Regions from separate parts of the Mesorhizobium sp. M0208 genome, predicted to be linked through region 1. Evidence: predicted binding sites of a transcription regulator. Region 1 holds the regulator's gene; the other holds the start of a gene.
What was found. The regulator PhoB, encoded in region 1, activates phosphate uptake and scavenging genes when phosphate is short. The targets are predictions, from matches to a motif close to TGTCATNNANCTGTCAT.
Positions count from the first base shown of each region.

Region 1 (4,484 bases):
GACGGCTTCCGGTTCATGAGCGGCCGCGGCAACCGGGAGGAAAGCAAAACGATGTCGGTCGGAATCCGCCACGACGATTTGCGCCGGCGCAACCGGGCGATGGTGATCTCGGCGGTGCGCCGGGCCGGCCAGCCGTCGCGTACGGAGATCGCAGCCACCACCGGCCTCAGTCATTCAACCATATCGGCGATCTCCTCCGACCTGATACGGGAAGGCATCCTCGCCGAGAGCAAGGCAAGTGAGGCCGTTTCGTTGAAACGCGGTCGTCCGCAGGTCGGCCTCGCCCTCAACCCGGAAGCGGCGGCGGTGCTGACCGTGGTGTTGTCACTGAATTTCCTGTCGGCCGCCATTATCGACTATGCGGGACAGGTGGTCGCCGAGGAACAGCGCCGGCTGGACACGCTGACCATGCCGCGCGACGAGCTGATCCGCGAATGCATGGCCATCGTCCGGCGCCGGCTCGAGGACCCAGACCTTGACGCCCGCAGTGTCGCCCGCATCGCCCTGGCGATTCAGGGCATTACCGACTCCCCTGCACGCGCCATGCTGTGGTCGCCGATCACGCCGCAGACCGACATCGCCTTTGCCGACATGCTGGAAGACGAATTCGGTATCCCGGCCACGGTGGAGAACGACTGCAATATGATGGCGGTGGCTTTGCGCTGGCGCGATCCGGATCGCTATCGCGACGACTTCATCGCCATCCTGCTTTCGCATGGCATCGGTATGGGGCTTGTGCTGAAGGGCGAACTGTTCACCGGGACGCATTCCTCGGGCGGCGAATTTGGCCACATGATCCATCGTCCGGGCGGAGCGCTCTGCCGTTGCGGGCGGCGCGGCTGCATCGAAGCCTATGCCGGCAACTATGCCATCTGGCGCAACGCCAGGCAGATGAGCGAAGACAGCGAACCTATCGCCGACGTCAGCGACGCCGACATGCGCGCGCTGGCCGCCCGCGCGCGCGAGAAGGATGGGCCGGAACGCGAGGCCTACCGCAAGGCCGGCGAAGCGCTGGGTTTCGGTCTCGGCTCGCTGTTCGCGCTGATCGATCCGGCACCGGTCGCGATGGTCGGCGCCAGTGCCGCCGCCTTCGATCTGATCGAGCCGGCCTTGCGCAAGGCCATCGCCCAGACCGCCGGCGGCCAGCACTCGGGCTCGATCTCCTTCGATACCGAGCCGAACGAATTGCCGCTGATCCGCGAAGGCTGCGCGATGCGGGCGTTAAGCTTCGTCGACCAGGAGATTTTCGCGCCGGGCGCGCAAATGAGGCCCGGCGTCAGAAAGAACGTCGCCTGACCAGGCGGGTCAATCTTCCCTGATCGCATAGCCGGCACCGCGGATGGTGCGGATGACATCCGGCATGCGGCCGTTATTGACGGCTTTACGCAGCCGCCCGACATGGACGTCGACGGTGCGTTCGTCGATGTAGATCGTCTCGCCCCAGACATTATCGAGCAACTGGCTACGCGAGAAGACGCGGCCCGGATGCCGCATCATGAACTCGAGCAACCGGAATTCGGTCGGCCCGAGCCTGATTTCGCTCTTCTTGCGATAGACCCTGTGCGATTCGCGATCGAGCACGATGTCGCCGACCTTCAGCACGCTGGACAGCACTTCCGGCTTGGCGCGCCGCAGCAGCGCCTTGACCCTGGCCATGAATTCCGGCGTCGAAAACGGTTTGACGAGATAGTCGTCGGCGCCGGTCGAAAGACCGCGCACCCGATCGCTCTCCTCGCCGCGCGCGGTCAGCATGATGATCGGCAGCCGCTCGGTTTCGGGGCGCACGCGCAACCGGCGGCAGAGCTCGATGCCGGAAACCGCCGGTATCATCCAGTCGAGCACCAGAAGGTCGGGCACATTCTCCTGCAAACGGATCTCGGCTTCGTCGCCGCGTGTCACCACCTCGACCTGGTAGCCTTCGGATTCGAGATTGTAGCGGAGCAGCACGCCCAACGGCTCCTCGTCCTCCACCACCATTATGCGTGGTGCGATCATCGGCTGGGCACCCCCATCATGTCACCGGCGCGGACATTGTCGTTTCGTCCTGCTTCGGACGATTGACCGGCAATTGTTCGCCGGTCAGCACATAATACGCATTTTCGGCGATGTTGGTGACATGGTCGCCGATCCGCTCGAGATTCTTGGCGCAGAACAGCAGATGCGTGCAAGCAGTGATGTTGCGCGGATCTTCCATCATGTAGGTTAACAGCTCGCGGAACACGGACGTGTATTTGACGTCGATACGCTCGTCGGCGGCGCGCAGCTTGGCCAAGGCGGCCGCATCGCCTGCAGCATACTCCTCGATGACGCCCTGCACCTGGATGAGCACTAGCTGCGCCATCGCATCGATGGAATGCGATAGGTCGCGCGGCGTGGCGCTGAGGCCGACCGCGCTCACACGCTTGGCGATATTCTTGGCAAGGTCGCCGATGCGTTCGAGGTCGCCGGCCATGCGGATCGCTCCGACGACATGGCGCAGATCGTGAGCCATTGGCTGGCGCTTGGCGATCAGGGTGATGGCGCGATCGTCCAGTTCGCGTTGACGCGCATCCATGATGGCGTCGTCGGAGACGACGCGTTGCGCCAGCACGTTATCGGAATTCAACAGGGCCTTGGTCGCCCCGCCGACCATCGAACCGGCGAGGTCGGCCATGTCGCGGATCAGCTTGCTGATCTGCTCGAGATCCTCGTCGAAAGAAGCGACTGTGTGTTCGCCCATGGTCCTGTCCTCATATGCATGATCGGAACGGCTCAGCCGAAGCGGCCAGTGATGTAGTCCTGCGTGCGCTTCTCGCGGGGCGACGTGAATATCTTCTCGGTCCGGTCGAACTCGACCAGTTCACCCAGATACATGAAGGCGGTCTGGCGCGACACGCGCGCCGCTTGCTGCATGTTGTGGGTGACGATGACGATCGTGTAGTCGGCTTGCAACTCGTCGATCAGTTCCTCGATCTTGGCCGTCGACAGCGGGTCGAGGGCCGAAGCCGGTTCGTCGAGCAGGATGACTTCCGGCTTCACTGCCACGGTGCGGGCAATGCAGAGCCGCTGCTGCTGGCCGCCGGACAGGCTCAAGCCGCTGGCGTTTAGCTTGTCCTTGACCTCGCTCCACAGCGCGGCCCGCTTCAACGCTTGCTCGACGCGGCCGTCCATCTCGGACTTGCCGAGATTCTCGTAGAGCCTGACGCCGAAGGCGATGTTCTCATAGATCGACATCGGGAACGGCGTCGGCTTCTGGAATACCATGCCGATCTTTGTCCTGAGGAGGTTGAGATCCTGCGACCGGTCGAGAATGTTCTTGCCGTCAAGCAGCACCTGGCCCTCGGCGGTCTGTTTCGGGTAGAGCTCGTAGATGCGGTTGAAGACGCGCAGCAGCGTCGATTTCCCGCAACCCGAAGGGCCGATGAAGGCCGTGACGCTGCGCTCGGGCAGCGACAGGCTGATGTCCTTAAGCGCCTTGCTCTGGCCGTAGTAGAAGTTGAGGTTCTTGACCTCGATCTTGGTCTTCTTGGCGACCGTTTCGGTCATCGTCATGTCTGGGGACAACATCTGTGTCATCTGTCCTCTCTGCGTCCGGTAAGGCTGCGGGCGAGGATGCTCAAGCCCAGAACCGTCAGGGTGATTATGAGTGCGCCGGTCCACGCCAGTTGCTGCCATTCCTCGTAAGGGCTGAGAGCGAACTGGAAGATGGTCACCGGCAGGCTGGCCATCGGCGCGTTGATATTGCTGCTCCAGAACTGGTTGTTGAGCGCGGTGAAAAGCAGCGGCGCCGTCTCGCCGGAAATGCGTGCTATCGCCAGCAATATGCCGGTGACGATGCCGGACAATGCGGCGCGGTAGGCGACCGAACGGATCACCACCCAGCGTGGCGCGCCGATCGCGGCACCGGCTTCACGCAACGCGTTCGGCACCAGGTTGAGCATGTCTTCAGTGGTGCGCACGACCACCGGAATGACCAGGATGGCAAGCGCCACGGCGCCGGCAATGGCCGAGAAATGTCCCATTGGCCGCACCATCAATTCATAGACGAACAAGCCGATGATGATCGACGGCGCCGACAACAGGATGTCGTTGATGAAGCGGACGACGGTGGTGATGCGCGAAAAGCGTCCATACTCGGCCATGTAGGTTCCCGCCAGCACGCCGATCGGCGTGCCGACGACAACGGCGATGATCGTCATCAGCAGGCTGCCCGCGATGGCATTGAGCAGGCCGCCGGCTTCGCCCGGTGGTGGCGTCATCTCGGTGAAGACCGCGAACGAAAGCCCGGCTGTGCCCTTATAGACCAACGCACCGAGAATGAGCGCCAGCCAGGCAAGTCCGATGCCGGCGGCGACGACGCAAAGCGCCATCATCACCGAATTCCTGGCTTTGCGGCGGCTGTGGAGCGATGAGGATGTCGACATCGGTCAGGCTCCCGTACGGGCGTCGATCCGCATCAGCATATAGCGGGCGGCGGCAAGGATCAGGAAGGTGATGACGAACAG
Region 1 is NZ_JAMYSP010000003.1:256,399-260,882, reverse strand. Features, by position in the region: gene NKJ17_RS05110 (ROK family protein) at 52-1,296, shown strand; gene phoB (phosphate regulon transcriptional regulator PhoB) at 1,306-1,995, opposite strand; gene phoU (phosphate signaling complex protein PhoU) at 2,012-2,719, opposite strand; gene pstB (phosphate ABC transporter ATP-binding protein PstB) at 2,752-3,555, opposite strand; gene pstA (phosphate ABC transporter permease PstA) at 3,552-4,403, opposite strand; gene pstC (phosphate ABC transporter permease subunit PstC) at 4,407-4,484, opposite strand, start outside.

Region 2 (4,484 bases), on a different contig from region 1:
GCCGAGCGCCAATAAAAACCCCTCATCGCCGCGCGACAACGCCTGCAGGCGGATGTCGCGCGCCATCGGGAATTCGAGCGGCTCGCGGGTGATGTCGCCGGGGACATGGTCTTCAGGCATGTCGCCGTCGGATTCGATCAGGCCCTCGCGGGCGAGGATGGCCGACACGCGCGGCATGGCTTCCGGCTCGCCTGCACGCTGCTCCGGCTCGGCGACTTCGCCGCCTGCGGCAAGCTCGGGATCGAGCAGCCGGTGGGTGTAGTCGAAAGTCGGGCCGAGCAACTGGCCGCCGGGCAGGTCCTTGTAGGTCGCCGACACCCGCCGCTCGACCAGCATCGTGCCGGTGTCGACCGCCTTGGTGTAGCCGAAACGCGGCAGCGTGGTGCGATAGGCGCGAATGAGGAAGATCGCCTCGATCATGTCGCCGCGCGCCTGGACGATGGCGAGTGCCGCCAATTCCCTGTCGTAGAGCGAACCTTCACTCATCACCCGGTCGACGCCGAGCGCCAGTTGCTCGACGATCTGGTCGAGGCGAAGTGCGGGCACCGAACGATCGCCGCGCCGGCGGTCGGCGAGCAGTTTGTGGGCGTTGCGAATGGCCGCTTCGCCACCCTTTACCGCGACATACATCCTATGCCTCCATCGTCTTGATGCGCGTCGTGCGCGGCAGGCAGGCAATTGCTTCGGACGTGGCGAGGATGATGTCGATGCCACGCGGAAAGCGCTGGTTGTTCTGCTTCCATTGCTCGACAAAATGGCGCGGCATTTGCGCCGGCGCAATCGTCGCCGTCTTCTCGATGCCCGGGCCTTCGAGCAGCAGCGGAGCGCCGGAGACAAGATCGCTGATCTCGAGGATCAGCGTCGTGGAGCGATCGGGATAATCCTGGGTGCCTTGCGAAAACCCGTCGAGCGCCATCATCTCGGCCGGCGTGGCGATCAGCGCGAAATGCGCGTCGGCCGGGGTGTTGGCCAGCGGCGCGCCGGTATGGAAGCCAAGCCAGGATTTCACCGTCGCTGAAGCCTGCAAGGCGGGGTCGAGCCAGAGCGGCGTGTCGTTATCGCACAGCGCCAGCGCAATGGCGCCCGCGGTGGCTGACAGCGGCGTCGGTGGACGGGTAAAGACCGGCAGGGGCTGCAGTGTGCCCGGCCGGGCCATCGCGTCCATCACTGCCCGGAAGACCGTCTGGGCGTCGAACACCGGATCGGCAAAGCCGCCTTCGATCGCTTGGGTTACGATGTCCATCAGTCTTCTCCGCGTACCATGGTGAAGAAATCGACCTTGGTCGCCGCCGTCTCGGCGCGGCGCTGGTCACGGGCCTCGGCCAGTGCCGCCTGCAAGGGCGCGACGAGCCTGGTCTCGACCTCGTTGCGGTGAGCCGGGTCCTGCCACAGCGCATCGGCGATTGCCGCCAGCCTTGCCTTCTGCTTGTCGCGGCCGAGCGCATAGCAGTGGCCGACCTGTCCGGAGGCGAGCCGGACGGTGGCGCGGGTGACCGTCGTCTCGCCAACGTTGAACGGCGCGCCGCCGCCACCGATGCGGCCACGCACGGTGACCAGGCCGGTTTCGGGGCCGCGCAGGAGTTCCGCCTCCGAAGGCAGGCCGGCTTCGTTCCACAGACGGACGATATCGTCGCCGGTCGATTGCGCCAGCGTTGCCATAACGGCCTTGCGCCCAGCCTGATCGCGGGCTTCCTGTCCTCGCATGGTTAACATTCCCTTGCATCGAAATTTGTCTATTGATATAGACAATTATACAAATTATACCTATTATCTAATGCGTGTCTATGACGGGTGCATGACAAGGGCGAGAAGAGGGGGCGCAAAGGTTGGGGCAGAAAATGATCGGACAAGCCAACAGCATCGAGCGGCGCAGCGGTGTCGCGCTGTGGCGGCAGATCGCCGATCAGATACTGCATTCGATTTCCGTCGGCGATTTTCCCGAAAATGCGGCGTTGCCGCCGGAGGTGGCACTTGCCGAGCGCTATGGCGTCAACCGCCACACCGTCCGCAGCGCCATTGCAGCGCTGGTGCAGGAGGGTGTGCTCAGGGCAGAGCAGGGGCGGGGCACCTTCGTGCTGTCGCGCAGGCGGCTGTCATATCCGATCGGCGCCCGCACCCGCTTTTCGGAGGGATTGCAAGGACAGGCGTCCGACCGGCATATCACCTTGCTTGCGTCATCGGTCGAGCCTGCCAACCGTCGTGTGGCAGAGAGCTTAGGCCTTGCAAAGGGGGCCGACGTGATACGTCTGGAAACGCGCGGCGAAGCCGATGGAATGCCAGTGTCCCGCGCTGCCGGCTGGTTCGATGCCAGGCGCTTTGCCGGCATCGATGCTGCCATGGCGGAAACCGGTTCGATCACCGCATCGCTGGCACGTTTTGGCATTGACGACTATCTGCGGCAATCGACGGTGTTGTCGGCGCGCCATGCCGATGCGGCCGACCTTGCGGACCTCGACCTGCAGCCCGGCGCCATCGTGCTGGTGACGGTCGCCGTCAACGTCACGCCCGACGGTCAGCCGATCCAGTTTTCGGAGTCGCGCTTCCCGGCCGAGCGGATCGAGCTCAAACTGTCGGCGCTTTGAGGTGCGCCAGCATCATGCGACCTGGATAACGGCCTTGATCAGGCCGGACTTCTCATGCGCCCAGCGGGCAAGATCGTGCGGCGTTTCGCCAAGCGTCGTGCGGTGCGTGACGAGCTTTGCCAACGGCACCGCGCCGTTGCGGATCGAGGCGGCGACATGGTCGAAATCGGCACGCAGCGCGTTGCGGCTGCCGATCAGCATCATCTCGCGCTTGTGGAATTCGGGATCGGAAAAGGCGATGTCGTCCTTGACGACGCTGACCAGGACCAGCGCCCCGCCATGCGCGACATGGGCGAAGGCCGACTGCACCGACTGGGTGTTGCCGGTGGCATCGAAAACCATGTCAAAACCGTCGCCGTCGGTTGCTTGCCGCACCAGGTCCGCAGCAGCGCCCTGCGAGCCGTCGAGGGTCGCGAAGCCGAGTTCGCTTTCGGCGAAACCCAGCCTCTCCGCACTCATGTCGAGCAGCGTCACGTCGAGCCCGGCGATGCGGGCGAACAGCGCCGTGCCGAGCCCGATGGGGCCGGCGCCAATGACCAGCGTGCGCGCACCTGGATCAGCCAGCGAGCGCCGCACGGCATGCGCGCCGATCGCCAGGAATTCGACGGCAGCAGCATCGGCCAGCGACAAGCCGTTTGCCGGATAAAGATTTTGCGCCGGCACCAGGATTTGCTCGCACATGGCGCCGTCGCGGTGGACGCCGAGCACCTCGATCTTAACGCAGCAATTCGGCTTGCCTTGCCGGCAGGCGATGCATTTGCCGCAGGCGAGATAGGGATTGACGACCACCGGTTCGCCGATTGCCAGATCGACGCCCTCACCAACCTCGATCACGGTGCCGGAAACTTCGTGGCCCATGATGCGGGGATAGGCGAGGAACGGGTGCTTGCCTTCGAAGATGTGATAGTCGGTGCCGCAGATGCCGACATGGCTGACGGCGACCAGCGCCCAGCCGGCTGGCGGCGCGCCAGGCGCCGGACGATCTTCGAGGACAAGTTCGCCGGGCGAGCGGCAGACGACGGCTTTCATGCTTCAATCCAGTCGGTTCATGGCACCGCCGGCTCTGCTGTCGCGAGGCCGGCGGTTGTGGGGAGGCGGTCTATTTGCCGCGGCGGCGTAGCCCGTCGAAGTAGACGATGACGATGATCAGCACGCCGGTGATGATGCGCTGCCAGAAGGCGTTGACGTTGAGCAGATTGGCGCCGTTGTTGATGGTGGCAAGGATGAAGGCGCCGAGCAGCGGCCCGTGCACTGAGCCGACAGCGCCGAACAGCGAGGTGCCGCCGATCACCGAGGAGGCGATCGCCTGCAATTCCCAGCCCTCGGCCTGTGTCGGATTGCCGATGCCGATGCGCGAGGCGAGCAGCACGCCGACGAATGCCGCACACAGCCCCGACAGCGTGTAGGCCATATAGATGGTGCGCTGGACGTTGACGCCTGACAGGCGCGACGCCTCGGCGTTGGAGCCGACCGAGAACAGATAGCGGCCCCAGCGGCTGTGGTGCAGGAAGATGTAGGCCGGGATGCCGACCAGGATCACCATCCAGAACAGATTGGGGACGCCGACGAAGGAACTGCGCGAGAACGTCTGGAAGGCATCGTTGTTGATCGAGATCGAGTTGCCGTTGGTCATCAACAGACCGATGCCGCGCAGCGAGGTCAGCGTCGCCAGGGTGATGATGAAGGGCGGCAGGCCCATCTTGACGATGCCGAAGCCGTGGAACATGCCGATGGCGACGCCGACCAGCAAGGTAATCAGGATGGCCAGGAAAACCGGTGTTCCGGCGTTGATCAGCATCGCGACGATGACGGTAGCGAAGCCGACCACGGCGCCGACGGAAAGGTCGATGCCGCCGGTGATGATGACGAAGGTCTGGCCGACCGCCAGGATGGCGATCATCG
Region 2 is NZ_JAMYSP010000042.1:13,018-17,501, reverse strand. Features, by position in the region: gene NKJ17_RS28640 (carbon-phosphorus lyase complex subunit) at 1-630, opposite strand, end outside; gene phnH (phosphonate C-P lyase system protein PhnH) at 632-1,243, opposite strand; gene phnG (phosphonate C-P lyase system protein PhnG) at 1,243-1,704, opposite strand; gene phnF (phosphonate metabolism transcriptional regulator PhnF) at 1,839-2,582, shown strand; gene NKJ17_RS28620 (zinc-binding alcohol dehydrogenase family protein) at 2,595-3,611, opposite strand; gene NKJ17_RS28615 (ABC transporter permease) at 3,682-4,484, opposite strand, start outside.
Region 2: a site for PhoB is predicted at 1,785-1,801, ahead of phnF (phosphonate metabolism transcriptional regulator PhnF). Genes of this name have one in related genera too.